2 regions of the Agathobacter sp. LCP21S3_B2 genome follow, and region 1 is predicted to be linked to the other one. Evidence: predicted binding sites of a transcription regulator. Region 1 holds the regulator's gene; the other holds the start of a gene.
What was found. The regulator Rex, encoded in region 1, represses fermentation and respiration genes when NADH is low (regulators of the CRP and FNR family bind a similar motif). The targets are predictions, from matches to a motif close to ATTGTTAANTANTTAACAAT.
Positions count from the first base shown of each region.

Region 2: the regulator Rex is predicted to act here: its motif matches at 1,506-1,525, upstream of ACTQ1L_RS14620 (4Fe-4S dicluster domain-containing protein).

Region 1 is NZ_JBQKGQ010000001.1:33,952-38,390, reverse strand. Features, by position in the region: gene alr (alanine racemase) at 1-468, opposite strand, end outside; gene ACTQ1L_RS00175 (NAD(P)H-hydrate dehydratase) at 458-1,960, opposite strand; gene ACTQ1L_RS00170 (hypothetical protein) at 1,963-2,604, opposite strand; gene ACTQ1L_RS00165 (redox-sensing transcriptional repressor Rex) at 2,617-3,255, opposite strand; gene ACTQ1L_RS00160 (NADP-dependent isocitrate dehydrogenase) at 3,426-4,439, opposite strand, start outside.
Region 2 is NZ_JBQKGQ010000028.1:20,562-25,000, forward strand. Features, by position in the region: gene ACTQ1L_RS14610 (biotin/lipoyl-binding protein) at 1-205, shown strand, start outside; gene ACTQ1L_RS14615 (ABC transporter permease) at 226-1,485, shown strand; gene ACTQ1L_RS14620 (4Fe-4S dicluster domain-containing protein) at 1,726-3,183, shown strand; gene ACTQ1L_RS14625 (polysaccharide deacetylase family protein) at 3,536-4,439, shown strand, end outside.

The DNA.
Region 1 (4,439 bases):
CGGCAGCTTAGCAATCTGTGCAATAATATCTGCACTTTTCTCAGTCACCTGAAAGCCTATACGGCACATACCGGTATCTATCTTGATATGTATCTTACAGGTTTTATTCTTAGCGACAGCGATACGCGATAGCTCCTTAGCTGTCTCATATGTACATACCGCCGGGCGCACATCGTTGTCCACTATCTCCTCAAACTGCTCCGGGAAGCTGAGTCCTAAAATAAGTATCGGCTTTTTTCTGCCTGCTGCGATAAGCTGCATTGCCTCGTTGCTTGTAGCAACGGCATAGCCCCACAGATACGGAAGCGGCTCCAGTACCTCTGAAACAGCCTCAGCACCGTGACCGTAACCATCAGCCTTTACGACTGCTGCCATCATTGTCCCCGGCTTTAGCTTATTGTGCATCGACTCCATATTATATAAAATTGCATCTAGATCTATATCTGCTCTGATTCTGTTAATTGCCATTTTTTTCCACCTTAATCCAAACTTCATCTAATCCATCAATAATATCACTTGCTATCATACCATAAGAGCCGGTATTGTCAAATGCCATATCACCGGCAAGTCCATGAATAAATGCACCGTACGCCGCGGCCTTTTTCGTGTCATGCCACTGTACCAGAAGACCTCCCACGATACCGCTTAGCACATCTCCGCTTCCGGCTGTTGCCATACCGCAGTTGCCGGACAGATTGATAAACTTTTCGCCATCAGCCGCTGCGATAATCGTACGAAAATCCTTAAGCACACAAGTCACATTGTACAAGCTTGCAAACTCCCCTGCCACACCGATGATATCCTCCTGTATATGTGGAATACTGTATCCTGTAAGTCTGGACATCTCGCCCAGGTGTGGAGTCACTATGACAGGCATTTTATGTTCCTTAAGCAGTGCCATGCTTTCTGATATGATATTAAGCGCATCCGCATCAATCACAAGAGGTATCTCTGCTGTTTTTAGTACTGTTTCAACTAACATTTTGGCATTATCAGACTTTGAAAGACCCGGACCTATCACCACTGCATCTGCCCACTCAAGCTCTGTCTCAAGTGCTTTAGCTGACGTGATATCAGTACAAAGCAGTGCTTCCGGCAAAGCACATTGGATTATTGAGCGGTTGCACTCCGGCGTTATAATTTTCACAAGCCCTGCTCCGCTTTTATATGCAGCCTTTGCCGAAAGCACCGCCGCACCTGCCATATTGCGGCTTCCTGCAATAACTAACAGTTTTCCGAAAGTTCCCTTGTTGGAGTGTACCGGTCTGTTATCAAGCTTCTTTAAATCAGACTCATCAAGAGCCCTTACTGATGGCAGATTACCACAAAAGCTGTGGTCATCTATGCCTATAGGCACCACCTTAACCAGACCGCAATAATCACAGCCCGGCCACAGGAGAAGGCCTGTCTTTTTATAAGAAAAAGTATATGTGAAATCTGCTTTAAAAGTGCATCCCATCACATGTCCTTTATCAGAATCCACTCCCGACGGCACGTCGACCGCCACCCTGTAAGCATTTGCCTTGTTAACGGCTGAAATCACATCTGCTAAAGAGCCTTCTATGGCTCGCTTAAGCCCTGTGCCAAACAGTGCATCTATTATTACGTCACTTTTACACACACTCTCAATATCAGAGACCACCTTGAAGCCATACCTTGCGTATATATTTTTCTGCAGCTCAAAGAGCTCGCTTCCTGCCTCATCTGTGCCAAAAGCATAGTACACCATGCATCTGTATCCGGCCTGATTTAAAAGTCTTGCTATCGTGATACCGTCTCCTGCATTATTGCCTCTGCCGCATATCACGGCAAACTCCTTTGATTTATCAAAACATGCAACAAGCTCCCGGACAACACCGGCCGCAGCCTGCTCCATCAGCACCACCGAAGGAACCAAAAAGACCTGTGATGTTGTATCGTCCAGAAGCTTCATTTCATTACCTGTAACAATATATTCCAATATCAATTCCCCTTATTCTCATTGTTTGCATTATCAGCCTTTGCATTATTGGCATTAAAGACCATAGGATCGTCATATTCAATATCAAAAAGATCCAAAACCTCAGCGCCAAAAATATCATGAAGATATGAATAAATCTCCCTGTTGTTGATATCTCTGTTCTGTTTTCTGATTACATTCTTTTTGAGCTCAACTCTTATATTTGCAATCCAGTCGTCAATTTCTTTTGATTCCAGTTTGTTTTTCTCGATTTTTTCACTGAAGTAATCCATCGACAAAAGCATCAGCCTGTCATTAACTGCTTTTATATTCTTTTGGATTTCAATAAGCTCTCCCTCGATATTGTCGGCTTTCTCATTTATCTCATCTATAATCTGCTTATCCTTGTCGCGCTTTTCATCTCCGTCATCGCCCATGTTGGCGACAATATTTGTCATGGTCTTTGACTTAAGCTTCTTCAAATCCTTGAGCTCATTATTGTACTTTCCCTGCAGCTTCAACAGCTCATCCAGTTCTTTTTCCGTGGCTGATATTTCATCAGTCTTACCATGAATGGCAAAAAGCCTGTGCCATTTCTGGTCTAAAACCAGTAAAGGCACCTTTTTTCCTTTTAATGCAGCCTCAAAATCTTTTTTATCATTCATAAAACTCACCCTCTATTTATTTTTGGAATTTTTTACAATATTGTAGCTGAGCTGCATAAGGCTGTCAGACAGATGTACACTCTCCACAACCACATCCTTGTCAGGTATTTCAAGGTCCACATGAGCGAAATTCCATATAGCCTTTATCCCCAGTTCAACAAGCTTTGACGCAATGGTATCAGCCTTTGACTTTGGCATGGTAAGCGCAGCAATATCCACCCTGTGTGTCCTGCAATACTCTCCCAGCTCGTTTAGCATAAGGATTGGAATGCCTCGCACACTCTTTCCTGAAAGATCAGGATTCACATCAAAGAGGGCCGTAATCACAAAACCAAGCTTTTCAAACTTTACATAATTGGCAAGCGCCTGTCCCAGATTACCTGCACCGATGATAATTATTCTATGCTCAGTGTCAAGTCCCATTATCTTTCCTATTTCCTCGTAGAGGAACTGAACATTGTATCCGTATCCCTGCTGTCCAAAGCCTCCGAAATTGTTGAGATCCTGTCTGATTTGCGAAGCTGTAACCTTCATTCTGTGACTCAGATCGTTTGATGAAATACGCTCCACTCCCTCATCTAAAAGCTCTCCGAGATATCTATAGTATCGTGGCAGTCGTCTGATAACCGCCTGTGATATTTCTTTACTCAAGTCCTATTCCTCCAATCATCAGGATGTCATTTCTATTTTAAAGACAAAAACCCAAGACTAATTATAATTTTTTGAAGGTCATCTGTCAATGTGTTAAGAATTTAACATTCAAAAAATTTATAATTATTCCCGGGTTATATCATAATCTAAAGTAAAAACCAAGTTTCAGATTAAATTGTCTTCTCAAGCTCCTCCCTGATTGCCTTGATGAAGCCCTCGCTGTTTAAAACAGTAGGATTCTCAATTGTTGTGATGAGTGCGAGATCCTTTGTCATCTTTCCGCTCTCAATAGTCTTTATGCAGGCTGCCTCAAGCTTGTCTGCAAACTCAGAAAGTGCAGGAAGCTTGTCAAGCTCTCCTCTCTTTCTGAGAGCTCCTGTCCAAGCAAAAATAGTAGCTACAGAGTTTGTTGATGTCTCCTCACCCTTTAAATGCTTGTAATAGTGTCTCTGTACTGTTCCGTGCGCTGCCTCATACTCATAGTATCCGTGAGGGGATACAAGCACTGATGTCATCATGGCAAGTGAGCCGAATGCAGATGAGATCATATCACTCATTACATCTCCGTCATAGTTCTTGCATGCCCAGATAAATCCACCCTCAGATTTCATTACTCTGGCAACAGCATCATCAATAAGTGTGTAGAAATATGTAATTCCAGCCTTCTCAAAAGCATCCTTGTACTGTGCATCAAAGATTTCCTGGAAGATATCCTTGAAGGTATGGTCATACTTCTTTGAGATTGTATCCTTTGTGGCAAACCATAAATCCTGCTTTGTATCAAGTGCATACTTAAAGCAGCTATGTGCAAAGCTCTCGATTGAATCGTCTAAGTTATGCTGTCCCTGAATAACTCCCGCTCCCTTAAACTCATGGATTAGCTCTCTTGTCTCGGTTCCATCTTCTGCTGTAAATACAAGCTCAGCCTTTCCGGGACCAGCTACCTTCATCTCTGTTGCCTTGTACACATCACCATATGCATGACGAGCGATTGTGATTGGTTTAACCCATGTCTTTACGTTTGGCTCTATGCCCTTTACAACGATTGGTGCTCTGAACACTGTTCCGTCAAGCATGGCTCTTATTGTGCCGTTAGGGCTCTTCCACATCTCCTTTAAATTGTATTCTGTCATTCTGGCTGCGTTTGGTGTGATTGTCGCACATTTTACTGCGACACCGTATTT
Region 2 (4,439 bases), on a different contig from region 1:
ATATGTCAGAACCGAGAACGGACAGTCATATATATACAAGGATGACAACGGAAAGCTCAAAAAGCAGTCTGTCAAAACAGGCAAGTCGCTCTGGGGCTCATATGTGGAGATAAAGTCAGGTCTGACAAATGATGACTATATCGCATTCCCGTATGGAGTCAGGGAGGGCGAGAAAACCAAGGTGTCGGAAGATGGTATGTATTAGTTTAGCAGGGAGGATTAAAGATGCTTGAAAATATTAGATTGTCCTTTAGGGGAATCTGGTCACATAAGATGCGTTCGTTTCTGACCATGCTTGGAATCATCATCGGAATTGCAGCAATTATTGCGATTGTTTCCACAATTCAGGGAACAAACGAACAGATAGAAAAGAACCTCATAGGTTCGGGAAGTAATAACGTAAAGGTCACACTGCAGAAGGATGGCTATGATATGGATCTGTCATATGATACGGCGCCGGCGGGAGTGACTGAGGTATCGGCTGCCACACTTGACAGCATAAAGGAGCTCGACCATGTACAAAATGCAGCTCTTTACCGTACAAGACAGGCTTACAATGCAGTCTATTATCTGAACACGGCGCTTTCGGGCGGAAATATAACAGGTGTCGATGACGGATATTTCGATACTGCAAGCTATGTAGTCATGAAGGGCAGAGGTTTCTCAAAGAATGACTATGCAAAGGCCCGCAGGGTGGCACTCATCGATGAGAGCGTGGAGAGCAGTCTGTTTTCAGGAGAGAGCGCGCTCGGCAAGACAGTAGAGATACAGGGATATCCGTTTACAGTAGTTGGTGTAGTCACGGAAAAGGACAGCTATGATCTGGTAATAAACTCAATGGATGATTACTATATGTATGCCTATGATGACAGCCAGGGCAATGTATTTGTGCCAAGCGGAACATGGCCGGTTATATTTGGTTATGATGAGCCGCAGAACCTTTTGCTTAAGGCAGACAGCACGGATACCATGGCTACAGTGGGAAAGGCTGCTGAGGAGATACTTAACAGCAATTTAAATGTCACAGACGGCTCTGATGTGACCTACAAGGCACAGGATTTACAGGAGCAGGCAAAGCAGATACAGCAGCTCAGCCAGTCAACCAATATGATGCTCATATGGATAGCCGGAATATCACTGTTAGTCGGTGGTATCGGTGTAATGAATATCATGCTTGTGTCAGTCACAGAGCGTACCTCAGAGATAGGACTAAAAAAAGCAATCGGAGCAGGAAAGGGAGCAATCCTCGGTCAGTTCCTCACAGAGGCTGTTGTGCTCACAAGCCTTGGAGGCTTAGTCGGAGTGCTGGTCGGAGTGATACTCTCGAAGGTCATCTCAATGCTGAATGGTACGCCGACAGCGATAAGCCCGGCAGCAGCTATACTTGCGGTACTTTTTTCCATGGCAATCGGAATCATATTTGGTATGCTTCCATCATACAAGGCAGCGAACTTAAACCCGATTGACGCACTGCGCCATGAGTAATTTTTATTAAAATTGCCGCTATTGTGAAAAAAATAACAATTCTTTGTATTTTGATGAATACAAGGGTAGAAAAAGTTTAAAAAATTTTGTAGAATGTTCCTAGTAGATAAATACTAGGAGCATTTTTTTAGAGGAATCAGGTCATGTGATATGGGAAGTGTCACATGATGTAATGATTCTTCTAAGTATGTAATTAATTATGTAACAAAATATACATTATTTTAAGGAAAAGGAGATAATATGTACGCTGACGAAAACGTAATCAAAATCAAACATGCAGTTTTGCTTGAGGTCGCAAAGGCTGCATTTGCAGGTAACCTCGATGAGATCAGAGATGACATCCCATTTACATTGATTCCGGGACCGACACCTCAGTTCCGTTGCTGTATCTACAAGGAGAGAGAGATCATCCGTCAACGTGTCAGACTCGCAGAGGGTAAAGCACCAAGCATAAACGATGATGGTAATATCATCCAGGTAATCAGCTCAGCATGTGAGGATTGTCCGATTTCAAGCTACACAGTTACTGAGAACTGTCAGAACTGTCTCGGCAAGGCTTGTATCAATGCCTGTAAGTTCGGAGCAATCGAGGCAGGACGTCTCCGCTCACATATCGACCCACAGAAGTGTAAGGAGTGTGGACGCTGTGCACAGGCATGTCCTTACAACGCTATCGCTCATTTAAAGAGACCATGTAAGTTCTCTTGCCCTGTAAATGCCATTACATACAACGAGTACGGCATTTCAGTGATTGATGAGAGCAAATGTATCAGATGTGGTAAGTGTATCCACAGCTGTCCATTCGGAGCTATCGGATCAAAGACATACATCGTAGATGTAATCGATGCAATCAAGTCAGAGAACAAGCATGTATACGCTATGGTTGCACCTGCAGCAGAGGGACAGTTTGGCGCAAATATCACTATGAACAGCTGGAAGAAGGCTATGCAGGCAGTTGGCTTCAACGGTTTTGTTGAGGTAGCACTCGGAGGAGATATGACAGCAGCATACGAGGCTGACGAGTGGCTTGAGGCATACGAGGCAGGAGAGAAGAAGGTTACATCATGCTGTCCTGGATTTGTAAATATGGTTAGAAAGCACTATCCTGAGCTTGCTGACAAGATTTCTACAACTGTTTCACCTATGTGTGCAGTTTCAAGAATGATCAAGGCAAAGGATCCTGATGCAGTTACAGTATTCATCGGACCATGTGTTGCCAAGAAGTCAGAGGTACAGGATCAGAAGATAGAGGGCAATGCAGACTATGTACTTACCTTCAGCGAGATTCGTGCTATTATGAAGGCAAAGGGAGTACAGCTTGAGGCTGATGATACATCATATCAGGAGGGCTCAGTATACGGTAAGCGTTTCGCAAACTCAGGCGGAGTTACAGCAGCCGTAATCGAGAGCATGAAGGAAAAAGGCGAGGATGTTGATTGTAAGGTTTGCAAGGCAAACGGAGCAGCAGAGTGTAAGAAGGCACTTCTCCTCATGAAGGCAGGCAAGCTTCCTGAGAACTTCATCGAGGGAATGGCATGTGAGGGCGGCTGCGTAGGCGGACCAAGCTCATACAATGACATGGTGACTACCAAGAAGTTCCGTGATGAGCTCTTAAGCAGAGCAGATGACAGAAAGATTCGTGACAACATCGCCAACTACCATATGGAGACATTTGATATGCACCGTAAGGAGCAGTAATAAAATGATTGTTACAGCATAAGCTTTTTAAATCCCCCGACTTGTTCGGGGGATTTTTGTGATTGCGAATATCTGCAAAAAGATATGTGGTAAGTCATATTGAGAACTGAATAGTAACAAAGATATTAAATAAATTAAGTACATATTACGACTCTATCACGGGTTTTCGGGATAAAGAAACAATTGTAACACAACTGAAATATATGAAGCTAACATTAAGAAATTCTAAAGGAATTTGCAGTAGCAAAAAAGATTGTTTAACGCTATAATAGATATTGCTAGAAATAATACTATCAGGTTTGAGTAATAATATAGAGAGAATAATTATAAAATGCTAAAGAGGATTGGAAAAATGGACAAAAATAAAAAGATGATTATCGGTATACTTACGGCTGCAATAGTTCTGGTGGTGGCGTTTATAGTATATATCGCATGCTTTGACTCACACATTGAGTTCAGCAGCAAGTTTAAAAACGGTATCACTGTTGAGTATGGCAAAAAGTTTGAGGAGCCCAAAATTAAGGCGTATGTCAGAGGCAGGCTTATAAACCGGAAGGGAAAAGAGATAAAATGTACTATAGACAGTAATGTCGATGCGACAAAGACAGGTTCATACGAGATAAAGGTAACTGCTCAATACGGTAAAAAAACTGCGACACAGACCATCAAGGTTGAGGTAAGGGATAAGAAGGATCCGAAGATCGCATTAAATGGCGATGCTGAGATGACTGTAGAGGCAGGCAGCGAGTTCAGTGACCCGGGATATACGGCAACAGACAACTATGATGGGGATCTGACAGACAAGGTATCTGTCACAGGAACTGTCGATACGTCAAAGCCCGGGGATTATGAGATAAAGTACAGTGTCGCAGACTCGTCAAAGAATGAGGGCGAGGTTAAAAGGACTGTGCATGTCACAGATACCACGGCACCACAGATAAAGCTTTCAGGCGATGATTTTATGTCTGTAAAAAAAGGTGATAAGTACAGTGATCCGGGATACACGGCAACAGACAACTGTGACGGAGATATCACAGACAGTGTCAAGGTATCAGGAGATAAGGTAGATAAGGATAAAGCAGGAAAGTATACCGTGACCTATGAGGTTTCAGATTCATCAGGCAATAAGGCTACAGCTACAAGAGTGGTCAGTGTGTATGATCCGGCTGCCACGGCAGACACAGTAAATCCGGGCAACAAGATTATTTATCTGACCTTTGACGATGGCCCGGGAAAGTATACACAGGGGCTTTTAG